One region of the Tatumella ptyseos genome, then DNA from elsewhere that is predicted to be linked to it. Evidence: predicted binding sites of a transcription regulator. Region 1 holds the regulator's gene; the other holds the start of a gene.
The links. Region 1 encodes Fur, which represses iron uptake genes when iron is present. Its sites were predicted from a motif close to ATAATAATGAGAACNACTATCAA; they were not measured.

Region 1 (5,594 bases):
ACAAATTGTCGTGGGGACCCAAGCGGAAGCTATTGCTGACGCGATGAAAGCGGTGAGTAAAAAAGGCCCAATTGGCGCGGTTTTACCGACGCAAACCGTTTCATCTAAGGTCGAAGAAGTTGTCGTGCCTGAAATGACAATCAACTCTCAGCTGCCAGCGCTAGCGACCTTAGTTGCCCCAGTTAGCGGTGAGATCGTCATGCTGGAACAGGTTCCTGATGCCGCTTTCTCATCCAAAGCGGTTGGTGACGGCGTCGCGATTAATCCAACGGATGAGCTGGTGGTGGCCCCCTTATCAGGAACCATTGTTAAAATTTTTGCCACAAATCACGCCTTTTGTCTCGAGTCAGAGGAAGGAATAGAAATCATCGTACATATGGGAATAGATACGGTAGCTCTTAAGGGAAAAGGATTTGAGCGGTTAGTGGAAGAGGGCGCTGAAGTCGTGCAAGGTCAACCGATTTTAAAAATGGACCTCGCTTTTCTCACTGAGCACGCTCCTTCAATGATTAGTCCAATTGTGGTCAGTAATAGCGAAGACTATGCTCACCTTACGTTAAAAGCAGAAAAACAGGTAGTCGCTGGACAAACGCCCTTGTTAGCGATTACAAAATAGCCGCTTAACGGTGAATGGCTAAAAGGCAGGGGATAATCCTGCCTTTTTTATCGCTGTTTATTAACTAACGGTTGTTTATCGGTCTAGCTTTATGGATCATAAGGTATAACAGTTAATACTAAGTACCGTTCACCGTAATTGAGGGATTTAAGATGAGTGAGGCTGAAGCCCGCCCAACCAACTTTATTCGTCAGATCATTGATGAAGATCTGGCGAGTGGCAAACATAACCAAGTTCATACTCGTTTTCCCCCTGAACCTAATGGTTATCTCCATATCGGCCATGCGAAGTCTATTTGCTTAAATTTCGGTATCGCTCAGGATTATCAAGGGCAGTGTAATTTACGCTTCGATGATACCAATCCAGTTAAAGAAGATGTGGAATTTATCGAGTCGATCAAGCGTGACGTCGAGTGGCTTGGATTTACCTGGCAGGGTGAACCTCGCTATTCCTCAGACTATTTCGATCGTTTGTATGGCTACGCGGTAGAGCTCATCAATAAAGGATTAGCTTATGTGGATGAGCTAACCCCTGAGCAAATTCGTGAATATCGCGGGTCATTGACCTCGCCAGGTAAAAATAGTCCTTACCGCGAGCGTAGTATCGAAGAAAACTTAGCACTCTTTGAAAAAATGCGTGCGGGTGATTTCGCTGAAGGGACGGCTTGTCTTCGCGCTAAAATCGATATGGCCTCTAACTTTATTGTGATGCGGGATCCAGTACTGTATCGAATCAAATTTGCTGAGCACCACCAAACCGGTAATAAGTGGTGTATCTACCCGATGTATGACTTTACTCATTGCATTTCAGATGCGATTGAAGGCATTACACACTCGCTTTGTACACTTGAATTCCAAGACAACCGTCGTCTTTATGATTGGGTGTTGGATAACATCACTATCGAAGCTCGCCCACGCCAATACGAATTTTCGCGCCTTAATTTGGAATATGCGGTGATGTCTAAGCGTAAGCTGACGCAACTGGTTTCCGAAAAAGTGGTTGAGGGCTGGGACGATCCTCGTATGTTAACGGTTTCTGGTTTACGTCGTCGCGGTTACACAGCTGCATCACTACGCGAATTTTGTAAGCGTATCGGTGTGACGAAACAAGATAACATCGTCGAAATGGCTTCTTTAGAATCTTGTATTCGTGATGACTTAAATGAAAATGCGCCGCGAGCGATGGCGGTATTAGATCCGGTAAAAATGGTCATTGATAATTTACCTGAAGATTTTCAACAGACATTGACTGTTTCTGAGCACCCGAACCGTAACGATATGGGGTCACGTGAGGTCACCTTCAGTCGCGAAATTTGGATCGATCGTGCAGATTTCCGTGAAGAAGCAAACAAACACTACAAACGTCTGGTCTTGGGCAAAGAAGTTCGCCTGCGTAATGCTTATGTGGTGAAGGCCGAGCGTATCGAAAAAGATGAGCAAGGTGAAATCACGGCGATTCACTGTACCTGCGATCTCGAGACGTTAGGTAAAGACCCAGCAGATGGACGCAAAGTTAAAGGCGTTATTCATTGGGTATCAGCCGTGACCGGATTACCGGCAGAATTTAGATTATACGACCGTTTATTTAGCGTACCGAATCCTGCGGCGGAAGACGATTTCCTCACGGCGATCAATCCAGAATCATTAGCAATTCGTCAGGGGTTTGTCGAGCAAAGTCTCGCGACAGCTCAAGCGAGTAAACCTTATCAGTTTGAGCGTGAAGGCTACTTCTGCGCTGACAGTAAGTATTCAACGGCTGATAATTTAGTTTTTAATCGCACTGTTGGATTACGCGATACTTGGCAGAAGACTGCTTAATCTGCCCACGCAGTAAGACACTTATTATTGGTGTCTTACTGCAATATCCTGCCTTTTCTCTCCCCATTTAGTCATTTTGTCCTCGTTCTTTTTTTCATTATTTTTCGATTTTTAATCTTATCTTAATCATCCGCGAGTAAAAGAGGATGTTGAGCTATGGTTTAAGCGTTCATTGCTACAAAGCAATGAGCAGAAATGATTGCGCGCCAATAAGCGTTCAGTGGGACGAATGAATGATGATAAAGACTGTATTAGCTGGATTTGAAAAACTAAGTCGTTTTAAAGATTTCTACTTCGGTATGAAGCCAGAAACCCTGCAGTTTTATCAGTTGGGTGAAGGCTATTTAACCTTGTTTTCCCATCTCTATCGTCAGACGGCGAATAGCCATTATTTGCATAGACCAGCTAGTGACCCTCTCGTCCACTCGACTTTATTGTTAAGTGCTAGACGTCTTAACCATAATGCACAAAAGGGGCAGCATGCGTTAGCGCAGCATAATCTGTCGGAAGTCTTAACCGCGATAGGGCGACAAATCATGCTAGCCACTGCAACAATCGCTTCAAGCGAAAAAGGTCTTTATTTAGCCGCGACACTCTATAATAAGGCGGAAAGTTTCGATAGATATCGTGCTTTTGTCGAGAGCGACCGCTCATTATCTGCTGGCATAGACACTTGGTTCGAAGAAGCTATCGCCCTGACAGCCTTACTTGCGACAAGTGAGCATGAAGAAGAAAGTCGAGTACCGATAAGACAAAAGTTTAGCGATTACCAACGCTATCGCCTGGTAATGAATAGGCTGTATGTATTAGTGAATCAAGGGCTTTATCTGTTGAATCGAGCTTCTGTCGATATTATGCCTTTTATTGCCACGCTACATCAAAGCCATCTTAGCGAGCGCTGGAATCTGACCCAACAACAGAAACTAAATTATTTCACACAGCAGCAGCGGGATATCCGTGAGGTTATCTTTATGGAGGCGAATGAAGGGGCGGAGCTTTGTTACCATTTAGAGAGTGGCCAACTTATCGAGCCACCGACGATGATGAAAGCCGATATCAGTCAAGCCGTACACGTTTTTGCCCATCAACTTCGTTCGACAGCTTCAGCTCATTCTCGACGGGAAAGTGTTAGAAAGAGGGGGCAGCTTAGAGGGATCAGCAGCCCCGTGACAGTATTGAAATAAGCGATAGATATAAAAAAACCCACGCCAGCGTGGGTCTTTTTTACAGATTAACTTAACGCTCTTCATGTAGCGTATCGTCTTTTCGACAATCGCCATCGGTGCAGTGACCGTAAAGATATAAGCTATGGTTAGTTAATTTAATACCAAAGCGCTTCGCGATATCGCGTTGACGAGTCTCAATAAATTCGTCTGAAAACTCAATGACACGACCACAGTCTAAGCAGATCAAATGATCGTGATGCTGCTGCTGGGTCAATTCGAAAACTGATTTTCCACCTTCGAAATTGTGGCGGGTAACGATGCCTGCATCATCAAATTGGTTAAGGACGCGATAAACGGTCGCTAAACCAATTTCTTCACCCATATCAATAAGCCGCTTATACAAATCTTCCGCACTGACGTGGTGACATTCTGGTTCTTGAAGCACTTCCAAAATTTTTAATCTTGGTAGCGTGACCTTCAGACCAGCTTTTTTCAGTGCAGAGTTGTTATCAGTCATGCAGTATTGTCCTGTTGCTTTATTAAAAGGGGCATTGAGCAGCCCCTCTTATATTTAAATTCGCCTATTACAGTAACACAATTGGTAGAAAAACCCCATCAAGCATTAAGGATTTCTTTTAGCTGCATCTCATCTGAAATCTGCTGCACCCAGCTTGTTACACGTTCATTCGTGAGTTCGGGTTGACGATCTTCATCGATAGCCAAGCCTAAGAAGTGTTTATCGTCGGCGAGTCCTTTCGACTCTTCGAAATGATAGCCTTCAGTTGGCCAGTGCCCAACAATGACCGCACCTTTAGGTTCAATAATATCTCGAATTGTTCCTAAGGCATCACAAAAGTATTCAGAATAATCTTCTTGGTCGCCGCAACCAAATAGTGCAACTAATTTGCCGGAAAAATCAATTTCTTCTAACGTTGGGAAGAAATCATCCCAATCACATTGGGCTTCACCGTAATACCAAGTAGGGATACCTAGCAGCATTATATCATAAGCTTCAAGATCCTCTTTGGCACATTTTGCAATATCGTGAACGTCCGCAACCTCTTTTCCAAGCTGCTTCTGAATCATTTTTGAGATATTTTCAGTATTGCCGGTATCACTACCGAAAAAGATGCCTACGATTGCCATGGGGAGGTTTACCTCTTGAATCTATGTTCTAAATAGGGTGGATAATTATTGCGACGATGATAACAGACCTGAAAATCTTGCGGAACTTGTAAAGTCTACAGATTTATCCGTGAGTGCGAATTAGCTGCGGCTGAGCGCGAGTTGAGAAGCGATCATTGTCTCGATTAATTCACTACGGCTCATATTATGTTGGTCTGCTAGCGTGTTCAGTGCTTCAACAATTTCACTGGGCATTTTCAGTTCAACGCGCTGTAAGCCCTTGTCTTTATCTCGTCTTAACTGATTACGCTTATTAATACGCAACTGCTCATCGCGTGTCAAAGGACTTGTCTTAGGGCGGCCAGGCCGGCGCTCTTCTGCAAACAAGTCTAGGGTTGTTCGATCAGTGTGTTCTTTTGCCATGATGAGAAAATAAGTACCTGCAGAACGTCTTAGAGTTAAGCCTTTGCTGCATCATGAAGTTGCGTAGATGCCTGCTAAAAATGAGCGCGCAATAATACTCTACCGCACCGCACAGCGCTATAGAAAATCGTGGTGGAACGTTTTTTTATCTGGGTATGGATAAAAAACGTTGCACTGCACGTTGTACTGCTTGGGGTTTTTCAGCATGAACCCAATGTCCCGCGCCTGAAATAACGTAAGCCTTGGCTTGGGGAAACTGCTTGATCAGCGGTACTTGGTAACACTCATCGAGGTAATTAGAATTTTTACCACGAATAAAAAGTACCGGCCTGTTCCACGAAGGGAGTGTTTTCCAATCGGAAATGGTGGAATAGTTATCCCACAGTGCAGGGATATTGAAACGCCACTCACCGTGGTGAAATGATTTTAGAAGAAACTGAATGACTT
Region 2 (5,594 bases), 1.4 Mb from region 1:
CCCGCAGTGTAGGTGAGCGCCATGAGATGTTCTTCTCGACTGAAATCGGCTAAAGCATCTGCAACCATAAAGGGTTTGATATCCCGCATAAACGCATCGGTTGCGGTGGTTAAGCAGCCAATATGGGCATATACCCCAGTAATGATCAACTGGTCGCGCCCCATTGCCTTAAGTTGCTGTTCAAAATCTGAGCGCTGAAAAGCACTATAACGCCACTTAGTGAGTACGATATCTTGTTCATCCGGTGCTAAGGCTGGAGTGACTTTTTGTTGTTCAGGATGACGGTTTAATCCGGGGCCCCACATATCGTTCAGTAGCGCGCGGTCTTCATCACTTTGCTCGTTCGGTTGAGCGGTATAAAACACTGGAATTCCCAACGCCTTACATTGTTGACGTAATGCTGCAATATGACCGACGACAGTCTCGACAAATTCACTATTTTCTCCCCAAAAGTTAAGGAAGTAGTTTTGCATATCGTGAATCAATAACGCGGCACGTTGTGGTTCGAAGGTCCAGTTTACTTTGTTATTCGGTAACTCATCGGCGGTAGGTAATGCATAGGCCGTTAATTTAGGGATACTCATTACAACTCCAAAATCACTACATTATAAATAGGGGGATTAAGCGTCTTTCTTACTTTCTTCGATGAGTTGCTGACGCAATAACTTTTTATCTACTTTACCGACCGGAGTAAGCGGTAGTGCATCGCTGAAAACAAATCGATCGGGCAACTTAAATTCCGCTATTCCTTGGTCACGGAGATGACGACGTAACTGCACGGCTTTTACCGCTTGTTTTGCCACCACATAGGCGCAACTTTTCTCGCCTAGTAACTCATCGCTCATCGATACGAGTGCAGCGTGGATAATGTCTGGATGGCGTTGTAAAAGGTTCTCAATCTCTTCAGCGGCAATTTTTTCGCCACCACGGTTGATCTGATCTTTTTCACGGCCTTGAACGGTAATATAGCCACTTTCATCAATCGAAATCAGATCGCCGGAGCAATAAAAACCCTGTTGATCGAAGCATGCTGCATTATGTTCAGGACTATTGTAATACCCACGGAAGGTATAAGGGCCACGCGTCATTAAGCGGCCGGTGGTATTCACCGGAAGAGGTTGGCCTGTTTCATCTGCCACCCAGACTTCATCGTCGGGTGAGATAGGACAGCCTTGAGTGGTAAGGATAGTCTGTAGGGTGTCATCAAGGCGCGTATAGTTTACTAATCCTTCAGCCATCCCAAAGACTTGCTGTAATTGGCAGCCGATTTCAGTAGGAATTCGTGCGGCTAAACTCTCGCTCAGCTTGGCGCCGCCAACTTGCAGTAAGCGCAGTGAAGCGAGCTGATGCGCGCAGTTCCACTCTTGTATTGATTGTAACCAGAGACTCACTGCAGGCGGTACTAATGCCGTGACATTGATAAGGTGCTCGGCGATTAAACTAAAGCAGGTAGTAGGACTTGGATCGGGTGCCAACACGCTAAGCCCGCCACTATATAGTACGCCAAGAATACCCGGTGAGCTCATGGGGTAATTATGGGCGATAGGGAGCGCACATAAATAACGCGTTTGCTCAGTAAATTGGCAAATATCGACGCTACCTATAATGCTGTAATAATAATCGTTATGAGTACGAGGGATCAGTTTTGGCGTTCCTGTACTTCCCCCTGACAATTGGAAAAAGGCAACCTCATCCGCGGCAGTCGGTGTCGACGTGAAAGATTCCGTTTCCTGCGAGTAGAGCGATACTAAGTTACTTTCCGCGTCAAAAGCGTTGTACCAAATTTGATGTTGTAGCTCTGGATGCTCCGCACTGAGCTCATCAACGAAGCGGTTGTCGGTAAATACTGAATGTTGCCTATCGGCGATTAATAAGCGTGGCTTGATCTGTTTTGCATAAGCGCTTAATTCACTGCGCTGGTGGCTGAAAAGTGCATTGACGGGAGCGACACCCAACTTTAACAGGGCAAAAAAGACAATATAGAATTCACAGCAATTTCCTAGTTGAACTAGGGCCGTATCACCAGTACGAATACCGCGATGTTGTAACTGTGCCGCGAGCTGGTCACTGTATTGTGTCAGCTGACGATAGCTGAGGGTTTGATGCGGATCGATAATTGCTGGACGGTCACTGTTACGGTGGCGATCGCTGATATCAGTCAGCGGCATGTCAAGCCAATAGCCTTTTTCACGATAGCGTGCTGCCAGCTCTGCGGGCCAAGGCGTAAAAGAAATACTCATGAGTCATTACCTAAAATTAATGTAAACCAAAGGCTTTTAGCATGGTGCTGAGCTTGGTACCGGTCTCTTGCCACTCGGAAAGCGGATCGGAAGCGGGAACGATACCAGCGCCAGCAAAGAGGGTCACCTGCTGTGGGCTTAACTGGGCACAACGAATAGTCACTACCCACTCGCCATTTCCTTCGTCATCGCACCAGCCTACCATGCCACCAAAAAGTTCTCTTGGGAATGGTTCTAACTGTTGGATAAGACGGCAAGCTAACTGATGTGGGTAACCGCTTAAGGCAGGAGTCGGGTGCAATAAGCCCGCCAGCGCTAATGAATTTTCTTCAGCGTTGGGCGTAACGCCTTGTACTGTCGTGGCGAGGTGCCACAGTTGCGAAGTGGTGACTAATTCTGGAACTTGCGGTACCTGTAATTGTTCGGCAACTGGGGCTAAAACTTTCGCCATCGCATCCACCACTAACTGGTGCTCATGGCGGTCTTTCTCCGACGCGAGCAGAGTCTGTCCTACGCGGTGATCTTCATTACTGTCAGCCTGACGTTTTGCTGATCCCGCCAAGGGGCGTGAGCTAAATTGACTCTTTAGCTTACGTAGAAGGAGCTCAGGGCTAGCGCCGAGTAGCACTTCATTATTTTCAAGCGGAACATGGAAATGATAGTTATCAGGGTTTTGCGCCATAATACGACTCATCAATGTCGTACTATCAATACTATTGTCAGTCGCTAATTTTAGCAGCCGAGAAAGGACGACTTTATCTAGCTCACCACGGTTCATCGCCGCAACGGCATCGCTCACCATCTTCATAAAGTGTGGCTGATCAGGATAGGCTTGTTGTTGCGTGATTGATGCTAAAGGCTGCTGTTGGTAAGGCTTCAGTTCTTCCGCCAATTGACGGCGAGTAGTGCGGGTAATCTCCTGGGGAATAAAGAGTGCCGTAGGTTGATGAGCATCGAAGGGTATAGCCCCCACGACTAATGGATCGTTAATCCCTGCAGCGCGTGCTAGACGAAATTGTTCCTTAAGCCTGTGTTGGAAGATTTCTTGGCTTCCCTCACTATCAATGAGAGGTTGAGTGATACGTTTAAAGCAACCATCTGTGAGTAGGCTAGTTTCTGGAGAGGTAAACAGAAAACGTTCGTTTAATGCGCTCTGTTGTTGAATTTTACGGTGTAAAATATTTTCAACGGTAGTGATTTCGACCATAATAGCACCATTAAATGATAAGATAATTAATAATGATTATCATTTGAATTTTGGCGGTAAGCTACGCTTAACTCCCTTACCTGTCAACTGATGAAGCCAGCTTAAGGTTAACTTCTTAGTAAGACCTTAGGATTACGCACTAGATGCTCATAAAGGAAAGCCATGATGATCCGACGCTCAAGACTGCTAAATATTTTCTTAATCAGTGTGTTATTACCTTTAGCAGGGCTAAGTCAAGCTGCGGGTTGGCCAAGGCAAATTGTGACGGATAATGGTACGGTGACATTGAAAAGCGCGCCCAAAAGAATCGTTTCGACCAGTGTTACGTTGACCGGATCGTTACTCGCCATTGATGCGCCAGTGATTGCTAGCGGTGCCGGGGTACCCAATAGCCGCTTCACCGATAGCCAAGGATTTTTTAGCCAATGGGGTGCCGTGGCGAAGCAAAAGCATGTACAGCGCTTATATATTGGTGAGGCAAATGCCGAAATGGTGGCTGCACAGGCTCCCGATCTCATTGTGGTCAGCGCAACAGGGCACGACAGTGCATTGCGGCTAGTGAATCAACTTTCAAGTATTGCACCGGTAATTGTCGTGAATTACGACAATAAAAGCTGGCAGCAAATAGTTAACGTCTTGGGCCAAGCGACCGGCCATGAAGCCCAAGCGAAAACCTTAATTCAACACTTTGACCAGCGTGTCGCTGCATTAAAACCTACCTTAAAACTACCTCCTCAGCCTGTCTCCGCTTTTGTTTGGAATGGGGGAGGCAAAGAAGTGAATCTCTGGACAGCTGACTCCGCTCAAGGAAAACTCCTGCAACAATTAGGGTTTACGCTAGCGCCAACCCCAAGCCAGTTAGCGACGAGCCATAGTATGGGACAGCGTAAAGATATTATTCAGCTTTCAGGTGAAAAAATGAGTGAAGGACTGAGTGGTAAGAGCTGGTTAATGTTCGTGGCAGATGGTGAGACGGTTAAACAGGTTAATAGTGATCGTTTTTTACAACAAGCGCCTGCTGTTCAGCAAGGTCATGTCTACCCTCTGGGTAACGACAATTTCCGTTTAGATTATTACAGTGCGACACATACTCTAGCGATATTAGAAAAACTTTTTGCGCATTAAGGTGAAAAACGTTCAATTTTTTCCGAGGTGCAAACCCTTTGGATTATTCTTCGGATTACTTATTGTCTTAGTGGGTTTAGTGATGGCGAGTTTACTGACTGGAGCCAAAACAATTTCCCCCTCAGAAAGTTGGTCAAGCCTCTCACTGTGGCATACGTGCCACAGTGAGAATTGCGATATCATTCGGTATTCACGGTTACCCCGAACCCTTGCTGGCTTAGTGGCAGGAGGTGCGTTAGGGCTAGCTGGTGCTTTAATGCAATCTCTCACACGTAATCCACTGGCTGATCCTGGTCTATTGGGCGTTAACTCCGGCGCTAGTTTTGTTACTGTGGTGGGATTGAGCTTCTGGGGAACACTCTCTTTCTGGCAAAGCTTTTCGTTCGCCTTCTTAGGGGCTCTTCTGGCAGCCATTATCGTGGCGATAACGGGTGCAGGGCGAGGTGGCCGATTGAACCCGATTCGACTGACGTTAGCCGGCGTATCGTTAGCGGCTATTTTAGAAGGGTTAACCAGTGGAGTGTCCCTATTAAATCCCGATATCTATGACCATCTGCGCTTCTGGCAAACCGGCTCATTAGATGTGCGACAACTCACTATTTTTACGTTACTGGGCCCTGTGGTAGCGATTGCGGTGCTCTGTACTTTGGCACTCAGTCGTTCATTAAACGCCCTCAGTATGGGAGAGGATCTCGCTAGGACCTTAGGGACGCGTGTCGGGCTAGTACAGTTGATTGGGTTATTGCTTATCGCCTTGTTATCCGCCTGCGCAACGGCTCTGACCGGGCCAATTGCTTTTATTGGGCTGGTTGCGCCACATCTTGCACGTGGCGTATTGGGTAGCGACCATCGTTATTTTTTACCCGGCACGGTTCTGATTACTCCGGCCGTTTTACTCCTCGCTGACATTATTGGTCGTAGTATTGCCCCAGGAGAAATCCGAGTATCAATTATTACCGCGCTGATTGGCGCCCCAGCCTTAATTATTCTTGTTCGTCATCGGATAGGGCGTGGTATGTAAT

Region 2: a site for Fur is predicted at 3,474-3,496, ahead of QJR74_RS13285 (isochorismate synthase). Genes of this name have one in related genera too.

Annotation. Positions count from the first base shown of each region.
Region 1 is NZ_CP130649.1:1,007,920-1,013,513, forward strand. Features, by position in the region: gene nagE (N-acetylglucosamine-specific PTS transporter subunit IIBC) at 1-616, shown strand, start outside; gene glnS (glutamine--tRNA ligase) at 769-2,433, shown strand; gene QJR74_RS04895 (hypothetical protein) at 2,667-3,617, shown strand; gene fur (ferric iron uptake transcriptional regulator) at 3,670-4,116, opposite strand; gene fldA (flavodoxin FldA) at 4,215-4,745, opposite strand; gene ybfE (LexA regulated protein) at 4,866-5,147, opposite strand; gene QJR74_RS04915 (alpha/beta fold hydrolase) at 5,293-5,594, opposite strand, start outside.
Region 2 is NZ_CP130649.1:2,806,476-2,812,069, reverse strand. Features, by position in the region: gene QJR74_RS13295 (isochorismatase family protein) at 1-584, opposite strand, end outside; gene QJR74_RS13290 ((2,3-dihydroxybenzoyl)adenylate synthase) at 621-2,240, opposite strand; gene QJR74_RS13285 (isochorismate synthase) at 2,257-3,447, opposite strand; gene fepB (Fe2+-enterobactin ABC transporter substrate-binding protein) at 3,610-4,572, shown strand; gene QJR74_RS13275 (iron chelate uptake ABC transporter family permease subunit) at 4,655-5,593, shown strand; gene QJR74_RS13270 (FecCD family ABC transporter permease) at 5,593-5,594, shown strand, end outside.